Regions from separate parts of the Mesorhizobium sp. AA22 genome, predicted to be linked through region 3. Evidence: predicted binding sites of a transcription regulator. Region 3 holds the regulator's gene; each other region holds the start of a gene.
The links. Region 3 encodes LexA, which represses DNA repair genes until DNA is damaged. Its sites were predicted from a motif close to TGTTCNNNNTGTGTTCNG; they were not measured.
Positions count from the first base shown of each region.

Region 1 (4,419 bases), 540 kb from region 3:
TGATGCTTTCCCTTAAGTAGGCTTTCGCGAGTCCCCCTCATCCGGCCGCTTCGCGGCCAAGCCAGTCTCTTCTCCCAGCTGGGGAGAAGGTGGCCCGAAGGGCCGGATGAGGGGGACTGCCGAAGAATGCTAATCCAGCCACATTCCCGTCCGCTTGTGCCAGTCTGCGATCGATTCCTCGGGATAGAGGTCGAAGATCTTGTCGTCCTTGCCGATCTCGGGCTCGACCCAGTTCGCCTTGTATTTCAGCATGAGGTGCACCTTTTCAGGTGGTTTTGGCAGGTCTGTGTCGATCGCCGAAGCGAAGGGGTGGACCAGTTCCGGCCAGGTCCGGTCATAGAGCCACAGTGCCGATCCGCATTTCCTGCAGAAATTCCGTTCGCCTGACGAGATCTCGCATTGCGGATGCTCGTCGTCCTCGATCTCGGCCTGGTAGACGCCAAGATGGCGCTTGCCCTTGATTTTCAGCGTCTCGTAATCGGCGCCGAGATTGATGGCAAAGCCACCGCCGCCCTGCTGCTTGCGGCAGATCGAGCAGTAGCACAGCATGAACGGCACCGGCGTGTGGCTCTCCACCTCGAAGCGGACGGCATTGCACCGGCAGGACCCTTTGAGCAGAAGCGGCATGAAAAACTCCGACGAAATTGGCTTTCAACTTGTCAGGATGGTGCCTGATGCGGCGATGACAAGTCTAAATCCGGATGACATGATCGCGGCATGGACAATGAACGCATCGCCGAACTTTTCGAAGGCCTCGGCCCGGTCAGCATTCGCAAGATGTTCGGCGGCAAGGGCATCTACTTTGACGGCGTCATCATCGCCATCGTCATCCGTGGCGAATTGATGCTGAAGGCCGACGCGGAAAGCGCGCCCGAATTCGAGGCGGCCGGCTGCCGGCAATGGACCTATACGGGGTCGCGGCACGGCAAGCTGGTGGCGATGCCGTACTGGAGCGTTCCCGACAGCGCCTTCGACGATCCGGATGAGATGGCGGTCTGGGCACGCCGGGCCTACGAAGCGGGGCTGCGGGCCGGCAAGTAGGCTGCCTCTCCGCTGGTCATCAGCTCATGCCAATTTTCTGCGGCTCGGGCACAAGGGCCAGCGCGTCGGCAAAATCTGCCGCCGTTAAGACCGGCACAAGCCCGGCGCTTTCGATCGCAAGCATTGCCGCGGCAACGCCTTCGCGCAGCGCTGCGCGCAGCGTCAGGCCGCGCAGCAGAGCGGCGACCGTAGCGCCCGCCAGCGCATCGGCGGCGCCGTCTGCGACTTTTTTCGGCGGCACGATCGAAAACGCCCCGGCTTCGTCGAAGCCCAGCACCGGACGGTCCTCCGCCGTCACCACGCCGCCTTTGAGGCCGGCGCGCCTCAGGCGGTCGACTATATCTCGCTGCGCTGTGTCGATACCGACATCGGCGAGTGCGAAGGCCTCATGCCGGTTCATGAACACCATCGCCAGGCTGCCGAGCACCGGCGCGAGTCGCACCGCCTTGTCCGGTGAAGCGGCGAGGGCGAAAACCGGCTTGCCGGCGGCAAGCGCCACCAGCCGCTCCAGCGCCGCCGGCGGCAGGTTGGCGTCGCACAGGACCGAATCGGCGGTGCCGATCGCCTCGCGCACCTTGGCACGGCGGATCTGCTTGGCAAGCGCCAGGTCGTAGAGCGCCATGTCGGCAAGGCCGGCGATCAGCGCGCCGTCGCTGTCGATCAGCACCGTGTTGCTCGGCGTCGCGCGATCGAGGAACACCACCGACAGATCGGCAATGCCGGCCGCAGCAATGGCGCGCGAGACCGTATCGGCCAGAACATCGCCGCCGCGAACCGAAAGCAGCGAGCCGGAGACGCCGCGGCGCACGGCGCAGCGCAACGCATTGAAGACGGCGCCGCCGACTTCCTCGCGCATCGTGCCGGGATTCGACGCCGCCGGCACGAAGGCGCCCAAAACCTGGCCGCGCCGCTCGATATAGGCGCCGCCCACGGCCAGGATTGTCGGCGACTTCATCATGCCGGCGAGATGACCTTGCTGTTGCCCCGGATGAGACTAGGTTGCCAGGCGGAACCCGGCAACCGGAGGCCGATTCGGAAGATGCCCGGCAGAATCCTGCTGATGAAGCGGGATCCATCCCGGGGTGAAAACCTGAAACAAAAAAAGAACAAATCCTGATATTATTGGTTTTTCAATCGGTTGTCTCCCCTTGCCAATCGAGAACAAAAAAGGTACAAATTGATAAGGTTTACGGATTGTCCGGCCTTCATTGACGACCAAGGGGTGATGTATCATGGCTCAGAATTCTTTGCGGCTTGTAGAGGACAAAACGGTGGACAAATCAAAGGCTCTGGATGCGGCGCTGTCGCAAATCGAGCGTGCCTTCGGCAAGGGCTCGATCATGCGGCTCGGCGCAAACGAGCAGGTCGTCGAGATCGAAACGGTGCCGACCGGTTCGCTTGGCCTCGACATCGCGCTTGGCGTCGGCGGCCTGCCGCGCGGCCGCATCATCGAGATCTATGGGCCGGAAAGCTCGGGCAAGACGACGCTGGCGCTGCACACGGTGGCGGAGGCCCAGAAGAAGGGTGGCATCTGCGCCTTCGTCGATGCCGAGCACGCGCTCGACCCGGTCTACGCCCGCAAGCTCGGCGTCGACCTCGAAAACCTCTTGATCTCGCAGCCCGATACCGGCGAGCAGGCGCTGGAGATCTGCGACACGCTGGTGCGTTCCGGCGCCATCGACGTGCTGGTGGTCGATTCGGTCGCGGCGCTGACGCCGCGCGCCGAAATCGAGGGCGAGATGGGCGATTCGCTGCCCGGCCTGCAGGCCCGGCTGATGAGCCAGGCGCTGCGCAAGCTGACCGCCTCGATCTCGCGCTCCAACACCATGGTCATCTTCATCAACCAGATCCGCATGAAGATCGGCGTCATGTTCGGTTCGCCCGAGACCACGACCGGCGGCAACGCGCTGAAATTCTATGCTTCGGTGCGCCTCGACATCCGCCGCATCGGCTCGGTCAAGGACCGCGACGAGGTCGTCGGCAACCAGACCCGCGTCAAGGTGGTCAAGAACAAGCTGGCGCCGCCCTTCAAGGTGGTCGAGTTCGACATCATGTATGGCGAGGGCGTGTCCAAGACCGGCGAGCTGGTCGACCTCGGCGTCAAGGCCGGCGTGGTCGAGAAGTCGGGCGCCTGGTTCTCCTATAATTCGCAGCGTCTCGGCCAGGGCCGCGAGAACGCAAAACTGTTCCTGCGCGACAATCCCGACACGGCACGCGAGATCGAGCTGGCGCTGAGGCAGAATGCCGGGCTGATCGCCGAGAAATTCCTCGAAAATGGCGGTTCCGAAGGCGGAGACGATGGTTTCGAGGACGAAGCGGGCGCGATGTAGGATACAGGCTGCCAGTCAAAGTTACCCGTTTGAGTTCGCGTATCCCGAATTGAGTTGGTGTATCGATTTGTTTATGCCGCCGGCCTTGGGCCGGCGGTTTGCGTTTTTGCTGATAGCTCTGGTCATTGTGAACAGCCGGCAAGCGCTACGGTTTGGAGCAATTCCGTGTTTCTGGACAGGGTGCGGTGCGACCGCTAAAAGGCGATGTCTGTTTTCCGCCGGCAATCGGCGGATCTCTCGAAAAGGCAGTATTCATGAGTGGCGTCAACGAGATCAGGTCGGCATTTCTCGACTATTTCCGCAAAGAGGGTCACGACGTCGTGGCGTCGAGCCCGCTGGTGCCGCGCAACGACCCGACGCTGATGTTTACCAACGCTGGCATGGTGCAGTTCAAGAACGTCTTCACGGGGTTGGAAAGCCGTCCCTATTCGCGCGCCGCCACCTCGCAGAAATGCGTGCGCGCCGGCGGCAAGCACAACGATCTCGACAATGTCGGCTACACTGCCCGTCACCACACCTTCTTCGAGATGCTCGGCAATTTCTCCTTCGGCGATTATTTCAAAGAGCGCGCCATCGAGCTTGCCTGGAACCTGATCACCCGCGAGTTCGGCATCGCCAAGGACCGGCTTCTGGTGACCGTCTACCATACCGACGACGCGGCCGCGGGCTTCTGGAAGAAGATCGCCGGGCTGCCGGAGGACAGGATCATCCGGATCGCCACCAGCGACAATTTCTGGGCGATGGGCGATACCGGTCCCTGCGGCCCGTGCTCGGAAATCTTCTACGACCATGGCGCCGACATTCGGGGCGGCCCGCCCGGCAGCGCGGATGAGGACGGCGACCGTTTCATCGAGATCTGGAACCTCGTCTTCATGCAGTTCGAGCAGGTGACGAAGGCGGAGCGGATCGAACTGCCGCGCCCGTCGATCGACACCGGCATGGGGCTGGAGCGCATCGCAGCCGTCCTGCAGGGTGAGCACGACAATTACGACATCGACCTGTTCAAGGCGCTGATCCGTGCCTCGGAAGAGGCGACCGGCGTCAAGGC
Region 1 covers NZ_CP048406.1:4,286,826-4,291,244, reverse strand. Annotated here, with positions in the region: gene sufA (Fe-S cluster assembly scaffold SufA) at 1-3, shown strand, start outside; gene A9K68_RS20770 (GFA family protein) at 130-627, opposite strand; gene A9K68_RS20765 (TfoX/Sxy family protein) at 718-1,041, shown strand; gene A9K68_RS20760 (carbohydrate kinase family protein) at 1,061-1,999, opposite strand; gene recA (recombinase RecA) at 2,274-3,371, shown strand; gene alaS (alanine--tRNA ligase) at 3,626-4,419, shown strand, end outside.
Region 1: a site for LexA is predicted at 2,133-2,150, ahead of recA (recombinase RecA). Genes of this name have one in related genera too.

Region 2 (4,419 bases), 2.5 Mb from region 3:
CGGCCAGCAGCACTAGGCGCGGCTTCAGCGGCTCGTCGCCTGCTACCAGCGTGCCGATCGGCGCGCCGATCCAGCGCAACGTGCCGTCGGAGCCGAGCGCAATGTCGCCGTTGGCCGAGGCGCCGAAGCGTTCGGCCCGCGCCTCGAATTCGGCTGCAAGCGCCTTCTGGGCTGCTGCACGCACCGCCTTGGCGTCCTCGCCGCCGGCGCTTTGGTCGGCGGTGAAGCGGAACCCCTGCAACTCGCCGACATGATGGCCTTCGACGAGGACGGTTCCGGTTGGGCTGATTTCGGCTTCAGGCATGGTATTTTCTCTAAGGCGCCGCATGAGGACGGAAGTCCTGCGGTCTACGAAGCGTTTCGTCAACCGCTCATGCAGCGCATCCGACAATCTGTCTTCGATTTCGCGTGTCTTTTCCTGCCAGTGTGCCTGATCGGCCAGCCAGCCCGGCCGGTTGGAAACGAAAGTCCAGGTGCGGATCTGGGCGATCCGGTGCGACAGCGTGTCGATGTCGCCCTCGGTGGTGTCGGCACGGCGCACCTGCTCGGCCATGTAGTTCTCGTCGACATGGCCATGCCTGGCAAGGTCCATATAGATCGAGGCGATCAGGTCGGCATGCTGGGCTGGCGCGATCTTCCTGTAGTCGGGAAGGGCGCAGGCCTCCCACAACAGCGCCACGCGCCGGGCGTCGGTGGCAAGCGCCCGAATGTCCTCGTCGCGGGACAGGTGCTCGAGCGCCTGCGCATCCACCGCCGGCAGCGCGCGCGTCAGGCCTTCAACCGGGGCGTTGGTCTCGATCGAGCGCTTCAGCGCGTCGAGGTTGGCGAAATCGAAACGCGCGGTGCGCCATTGCAGCACCTTCACCGGGTCGAAATCATGCGCTTCGATCTTCTTGACCAGTTCCTCATCCAGTGGATCGACCTGGCCGGTGACGCCGAAGGTTCCGTCGCGCATGTGCCGGCCGGCGCGGCCGGCGATCTGGCCGAGTTCGGCCGCCGTCAGATTGCGGTACTGGTAGCCGTCGAATTTGCGGTTCTGGGCGAAGGCGACATGATCGAGATCGAGGTTGAGGCCCATGCCGATCGCATCGGTGGCGATCAGATAATCGACATCACCCGATTGGAACAGCGCCACCTGCGCGTTGCGGGTGCGGGGCGATAGCGCACCGAGCACGACGGCCGCACCGCCCTGCTGGCGGCGGATCAGTTCGGCGATCGCATAAACCTCGTCGGCGGAAAAGGCGACGATCGCCGTGCGTCGCGGCAAGCGGGTGAGCTTCTTCGAGCCGGCATAGGCGAGATGCGACAGCCGTGGCCGCGTCACCACCGACACGCCCTTCAGCAGACGCTGGAGGATGCCGTGCATGGTGGCCGCACCCAGCAGCAGTGTCTCCTGGCGGCCGCGCAGATGCAGGATGCGGTCGGTGAAGATATGGCCGCGCTCGAGATCGCCGGCCAGCTGAACCTCGTCGATGGCAACGAACGCGGCGTCGGTCTCGCGCGGCATGGCTTCCACCGTACAGACCGAATATCTGGCGCCGTCGGGCTGGATCTTCTCCTCGCCGGTGATGAGCGCCACCTTGTGAGCGCCGACCTTCTCGCAGACGCGCGTATAAACCTCGCGGGCGAGGAGCCGGAGCGGCAGGCCGATAATGCCGCTTTCATGCGCCACCATGCGCTCGATGGCGAGATGGGTCTTACCGGTGTTGGTCGGTCCGAGCACGGCGGTCACGTCGCGGCCCGACAGGATCAGCGGTTCAGTGTGTTTCGGCTGGATGTTCATCGACCTGGAAATAAGGCTCTCTGCCTCGCGTTGTCGGGAGCGCGCCCCGTGCTGGCGCGTGTGACAAGCGACACATAGGGATTTCGGGCGCGAAGCGAAAGCGGAATGTTCCGACGGCAGCTCGAAGGCTCCCCTCAGCTTCGATAATCTGTTCCGATTAGACAGTAGGGCGTTCCGATTTAACAGTTGGAACGAGTCTGGAACGAATCGGCTACGAATCGCTGACTCGCGCGGATTCAGGGTTTGTTCACGGCTACATCTGGATTTTTCGCCGGCGAGTCTCACCACATGCTGAATCGCCGAAATGGCCCGTTTCATGCAGGGCTGACTCGCCGTTAACCTTTGCCGATGAACGATCGACAGCAGGTCGGCGGGTGTCATCCAACATTTTGAAATTATTAATCTTTCCTAACGCGTCTTAACCATTTGGGGATGTTTTCAGCCTTTTGTCGTTAACCTTCCGCTCAAAGCCGGAACGAAACGGCGACGAATCAGCGCTGGCGGAGTTTCCCGGTTTGTTCACCCCAATATGTAGTGTCGTGAACAGGTTTTCCACCGGGTATCCACAGGCGGGGAACAGGTTTTGCACAGGCTTTGCGGCCGCCGTTAACTTTTGCGTGCCGCTTCGGCACAAGGTCGGCGTCGCGTCCATCGTCGGCGCAGTCGCTGCACGAGGACCAGTGTGCCAGCAATGCAGAACGGATTGGTTCAAGACCCGTCCTCTCCCACGGCATAGCGCTGCAAAGTAGGGCCGACTTTCTGGATAATTTCGTCGTGGGACAGGGCGACGACTGGCGGAAGCCGCAGCAGGTACCGGCACATCGCCAGACCCAGCAGCTGGCTCGAAACGAGCCCGGCCCGTCGACCCGCATCGGCCGGGTCAGAGACCGCCGCAACCACCGGCCTCACCTGGTTTCCAAATACGTCGCGCAATTTTTCCGCGGCGAATTCGTTCGACGTCGCCGAACGCAGCAGAATTGCCATGCCAGGGCCGCTGGCCGGGCCTTCCCAGATTTCGAGAAAACGCCTGATCAGCGTTTCGCCGATGGTGTTTCGGTCGATCACCCGCAGTGCCGGCAATTGCAGATCGACGACCGCCGCCCTGGCGAACAGCTCGTCCTTGCTGCGGAAATAGCGGATCACCATGGCCGGATCGATCGAGGCATGCGCCGCGACGTCGCGGATAGAGGCGCCGTCATAGCCGTGCTCGGCGAACAGGAGCCTCGCGGCCTCGAGGATTTGGGCGCGCGTGCGGTCCGACTTGCTGGGTTTCTTCGGCTGATTCTCGGTCATGAAATTCATATGCCAACGGCCGTTGACAAATGCAATGGGTTCGCCTAGAAAGTCAACGATCGTTGACAAATGGAGAGAGAAATGTTGCCCGAAACTACGGAAGTCCTGATAATCGGCGCCGGGCCGACCGGCATGGCGCTGTCCATCGTGCTGCACCAGGCCGGTGTCGATCATGTTTTGATCGACAGGCTGGCGCAGCAGCTTCAGACGTCGCGGGCTGGCGTCATCCACGCGCAGACGCTGGAAACGCTGGAGCCGCTCGGCGTCACGCAGCGGCTGAGCGAGCTTGCCCTGAAGCTGCAGAATTTCGCCATCCGCGACCGCAATCGGGCGCTGCTCAAGCTCGATTTCAGCAAGCTTCCGTCAAGGCATCCCTATCTGATGATGCTGCCTCAGAACCTGACCGAGCAGGTGTTCGCCGAGCGGATCGCAGCCCTGGGCGGCGTGATTCATCGCACGGTCGAGGCCAAGGCCGTCGTTCAGGACGCTGACGGCGCACGCGTGACGGTGATCGAGAACGGCCGCGAGAAACCGATATCGGCACGCTACGTCGTTGGTGCCGACGGCATGCACAGCCTGGTGCGCAGGTCGAGCGGCATCGAGTTCGACGGCGCGGCCTATGACGCTTCGTTCGTGCTCGCCGATGTTCGTCTCGACTGGCCGGTTGGGCCGACCGAAGTGTCGCTGTTCTTTGCACCGGCCGGGCTGGTGGTGGTGGCGCCGCTCCCGGACGGATCGTACCGGGTCGTCGCAACAATGGATGACGCACCGGAAAAGCCTGAGATCGCCGACATCCAGGCGCTGCTCGACAGCCGTGGACCGACCAAAGAAAGAGCCCGGGTGCTCGATCTGTCGTGGAGCTCGCGTTTTCGCGTCCATCACCGCTTGGTCCGCTCGTACCGCAAGGACCGGTTGTTTCTCATGGGTGATGCCGCGCACGTGCACAGCCCGGCGGGAGGGCAGGGCATGAACACCGGCATCATCGACGCGCTCGTGCTTGGCCAGTTGCTTGGCGACGTGGTGAACGGCGTGCGCCCGGAAGCGGAGCTCGACCTTTACGAAACGCTGCGGCGTCCGGCGGCCGAAGAGGTGCTTGAACTAGCGGGCACGATGACCGACATGGCGCTTACCCGCAGTCCGGTGAAGCGGTTCGTCCGCAATCTCGGGCTTTCGGTGCTGAACCTCAATTCATTCCTGAGACGTCGCATTGCCTTGAAACTGTCAGGCCTCAGCCGGGCGCCGCTTGCCCGCCTGCCGGCACCGTCGCGCGAGCCGGGCCCGATCGCCCGGACCAAGCCTGCAGCCGAACCAGGGCTGAAGCTTGTCGCCTGACAGCCGCAGCT
Region 2 covers NZ_CP048406.1:1,285,670-1,290,088, forward strand. Annotated here, with positions in the region: gene A9K68_RS06115 (helicase-related protein) at 1-1,783, opposite strand, end outside; gene A9K68_RS06120 (TetR family transcriptional regulator) at 2,492-3,250, opposite strand; gene A9K68_RS06125 (NAD(P)/FAD-dependent oxidoreductase) at 3,209-4,408, shown strand.
Region 2: a site for LexA is predicted at 1,971-1,988, ahead of A9K68_RS06115 (helicase-related protein). Genes of this name have one in related genera too.

Region 3 (4,419 bases):
AGTGCATGACGAGGCCGAGACGGAACGCGCGCTGAAACTGTCGTCGCGGCTGATCGGCATCAACAACCGCAATCTCCGGACGTTCGAAACCAGCATCGAGACCTCGGAGCGGCTCGCGAAGATGGTGCCGGCAGACCGCCTGCTGGTCAGCGAGAGCGGTATTTTCTCGCACGAAGACTGCCGCAGGCTGGAACTGAGCGACATCGATACGTTCCTCGTCGGCGAGAGCTTGATGCGGCAACAGAATGTGGCCACTGCGACGCGCCTGCTTTTGACGGGCAAGGTTCCCGCCATTGCATCGGCCCGAAAATCGGAATCGATTTTCGGAGAGCACGATGCATAGATTCAAAGTGCTAGAGCGTACTTTGCGCGTCCAAACGGACGCACGTCGCTCTAAGACTGACTGACGATGACGGCCGCCCTCACCCATCTTGGCCCGAAAGGCGAAGCCAATATGGTCGATGTCGGCGACAAGGCGGAGACGACGCGCACGGCAATCGCCGAAGGTCTTGTCGCGATGCGGCCCGAAACGCTGAAGATGATTCTCGACGGCGATGCCAAGAAGGGCGACGTGCTGGGCACGGGGCGCATCGCCGGCATCATGGCGGCCAAGAGGACGCATGAGCTGATCCCGCTCTGCCATCCGCTGCTGTTGACCAAGATATCCGTTGACATCGAACCGGACGCGACGCTGCCAGGCCTGAAGGTCACGGCGCTGGCCCGCGTCGCAGGTAAGACCGGCGTCGAGATGGAAGCGCTGACCGCCGTCTCGGTCGCCTGCCTGACCATCTATGACATGGCCAAGGCGGTTGACCGCGCCATGGTGATCTCGGGCATCAGGCTGGTGGAAAAGACCGGCGGCAAATCCGGCGACTACAAGGCGGACGCCAAGGGGGCAGGCCAATAATGGCACTGCTTCCGGTCGCCGAGGCGCTCGAGCGCCTGCTTGAGGATGCTGCGCCCTTGCAGGCTGAATGCGTCGCCCTGATGGACGCCGCCGACCGCGTGCTGGCGGAGCCGCTTCTGGCGCTCCGCACCCAGCCGCCGTTCAACGCGTCCGCCATGGACGGCTATGCCGTGCGGGCCGAGGACGTCGCGTCCGTGCCTGCAAGACTTTCGGTGATCGGCATGGCGCCGGCCGGACGCGGCTTTGCCGGAACAGTCGGCCGGGCGCAGGCCGTGCGCATCTTCACCGGCGCGCCGCTTCCTGCAGGCGCCGACACCATCGTTATCCAGGAGAATGCCAGGGATCTCGGCGGCGGCAGCGTCGAAGTGACCGCGTCGACGGTTGAAGGCCGCAACATCCGCCGCCTCGGGCTCGATTTCTCGAAGGGCGACGTCCTGCTGGAGAAAGGCCGCCCGCTTGATCCGGCGGCATTGTCGCTGGCGGCTTCGGCCAACCACCCGCAGGTCAGCGTGGTGAAACGGCCGCTGATCGCCATCATCGCCACCGGCGACGAATTGCTGCCGCCGGGCAGCGACCTTGGCCCCGACCAGATCATCTCGTCCAATGCCTATGGCGTCGCCGCCGCGGCCCGCTCGGTCGGCGCCAGCGCGCTCGATCTCGGCATCGCCCCCGACCGCAAGGAGGCGATCGCCACGCTGGTGAAACAAGCGGTCGACGCAGGCGCCGATGTCATTGTCACGCTGGGCGGCGCCTCGGTCGGCGACCATGACCTGGTCCATGACGTGCTGACCGGTGAAGGCATGACGCTCGATTTCTGGAAAATCGCCATGCGGCCCGGCAAGCCGTTGATGTTCGGGCGGCTGGGCGACACCCGCTGCATCGGCCTGCCTGGCAATCCGGTGGCGAGCCTGGTCTGCACGCAGCTCTTTCTGAAGCCGCTGCTTGCGCGGCTCGGCGGCCGCGCCTTCCGGCAGGACATGCGTCAGGCGCGGCTCGGCGCCACCATGCCGGCCAACGATCTCAGGCAGGACTATGTACGCGCGGTGGTGAAGGAAGAAGCCGGCACGCCACTGGCGACCCCGTTCGGCGTCCAGGATTCCTCGATGCTCAAAATGCTGGCCGACGCCAACGGGCTGATTGTGCGCGAGCCATTCGCTCCCCCAGCCGCGACGGGCGCCGCATGCAGCGTGCTGATGCTACGCTGAACAAAACGTCAACACATTCATTGAACTTTAAACGGTTGCGGAACACAACTGGAACAGATAGTGTTTGTTCTGGTTTTGTTTTTCTGATTCTGTTGGGGGTCGCGATGCTGACACGCAAACAACATGAACTGCTGATGTTCATCCACGAGCGGCTGAAGGAAAGCGGCATTCCGCCCTCGTTCGACGAGATGAAGGAAGCGCTCGACCTCGCCTCGAAGTCGGGAATCCATCGGCTGATCACGGCGCTGGAGGAGCGCGGTTTCATTCGCCGCCTGCCCAACCGGGCCCGCGCGCTGGAGGTGCTGCGCCTGCCCGATTCGATCGCGCCCGGCCTCAATGCGGCGCGCAAATTCTCGCCAAGCGTCATTCAGGGCAGCCTTGGGCAGGGCAGCCTCGGACGACAGATCAAACCGGCGCCTTCGCGCCTGCCCGCGGCCGGCAATGACGACGACGTCGTTGCCACCATCTCCATACCGGTGATGGGCCGCATCGCTGCCGGTGTGCCGATCGACGCCATCCAGCACCAGACGCATTCGATCTCGGTACCACCGGACATGATCACCGGCGGCACGCACTACGCACTGGAGGTCAAGGGTGATTCGATGATCGAGGCCGGCATTTTCGACGGCGACACGGTCATCATCCGCAACGCCGACACCGCCCAGCCTGGCGAGATCATCGTTGCCTTGGTCGACGAGGAGGAAGCGACGCTGAAGCGGTTCCGCCGCAAGGGCGCCTCGATTGCACTGGAAGCCGCCAATCCGGCCTATGAGACGCGCATCTTCGGGCCGGACCGGGTCAAGGTGCAAGGCAAGCTCGTCGGACTGATCCGGCGTTACTGAGCGGCAGGCTTCTTGGGTTTCTCGGCCCTGCGGTATGGCGGCAAGCCCCTCGCCTCGCGCGAAAATCTCCGCTGCTCGTGCCAGGGCCTATATGGCTGTCTGACGGCAAAACGGATTTCTGCGCGCGTCGTCGCTGATAGCGGATCGAAGAAGACGGCGGCACTGCCCATGCGAGCGAGCTGCCGTTTGGTGACGACGAGAACCAGCGGATTGCGGCAGGGATTATAATAGGCTGTGGCATCGTCGATGACGATCAAATCCGCAAGGCACAGGCTGGCCGTGCGGTTTTGCGGTCGTCGGCGAGTGCGATGATCGCGCCGGACGGGTGCCGGGCGAGGCACAGGCCGGCAGTGCAGTAGAAGGGCGCTCCAGGCGGCAGGTCGGCCGGGTCGGCGATGTCGAACCGCACGTCTCCTTTTTCGAATGTCTCCGGCTCGACAATGGTCGCTGAAACCAGCGCATGTTTCCAGTTGTCGGTGGTGAATTCGTTCGAACGCACCCGGTTGACGGCAAGTTCGCCGCCGCCGATCGGCAGCGCCACCAGATGCGCATCTTCCGAAATCAGCACATCGGGGGCGCGCGTGTCGGAAATCGTCAGCAGGCCGGCGAGCGCAAAGGGAAGTGCCGCAAGCCGCAACCATGTCGTCGCCATCGTAGCGATGACCAGGGCGACCGTCACCAGCAGAACCGACTGCAACGAGATCAGCCCGACTGCATCGACCGGCGACCGCTCGGAAATCCATCCCGATATTGCGATCATGGCCGTCAGTCCCTTGCCCATCATGTAGAGGAAAGGTCCGTCGAAGCCGAAAGGCATTGCCAGAGCGCTGAGGACGGCCAGGAACATGACGACCGTGACGATTGGCATGACCGCCAGATTGGCGAACAGGCTAAGCGGCGATACGCGCTGGAAGTGCCAGATGGCGAAGAGCGCAGTGGCGCTGCCGGCAATGATGGAGGTCATTGCGATGGTACCTGTCCCAGCTGCGAGTTTTCGCGTGACGAAAGCGACCGGCGACCGTCGCTGTGGCGGCGCCGTGGCCCTGTCGGCACGATAGTCGGACCAGCCGGCATAGGCGCCCACGAGAGCAGCAGTCGCGGCGAAGGACATCTGGAAGCTTGGGCCGACCACCTCGTGCGGCGCCACGACGATGACGGCGATGGCAGAAATCGTCAGATTGCGCATGGTAAGTGCCGCTCGGTCGAACAGCACGGCGACAAGCATTACCGCCAGCATGATGAAGCTGCGTTCAGCCGCGACCACGATACCGGAAAAAATGAGATAGGCAGCGATGGAAAGGAGTGCGGCAGCAGCCGCATATTTCTTGACCGGCCGGCGTGACGAAAAATCGGGAAACAGCGCAAAGGCGCCGCGCAGCAATCCCATAATCGTGCCGGCGACAAGCGCCATGTGCAGGCCGGAAATCGAGATGATGTGGTAGATGCCGGTGCGCCGCATCGATTC
Region 3 covers NZ_CP048406.1:3,743,561-3,747,979, reverse strand. Annotated here, with positions in the region: gene trpC (indole-3-glycerol phosphate synthase TrpC) at 1-343, shown strand, start outside; gene moaC (cyclic pyranopterin monophosphate synthase MoaC) at 410-907, shown strand; gene glp (gephyrin-like molybdotransferase Glp) at 907-2,112, shown strand; gene lexA (transcriptional repressor LexA) at 2,217-2,954, shown strand; partial or broken gene A9K68_RS18065 (ComEC/Rec2 family competence protein) at 2,948-4,419, opposite strand, start outside.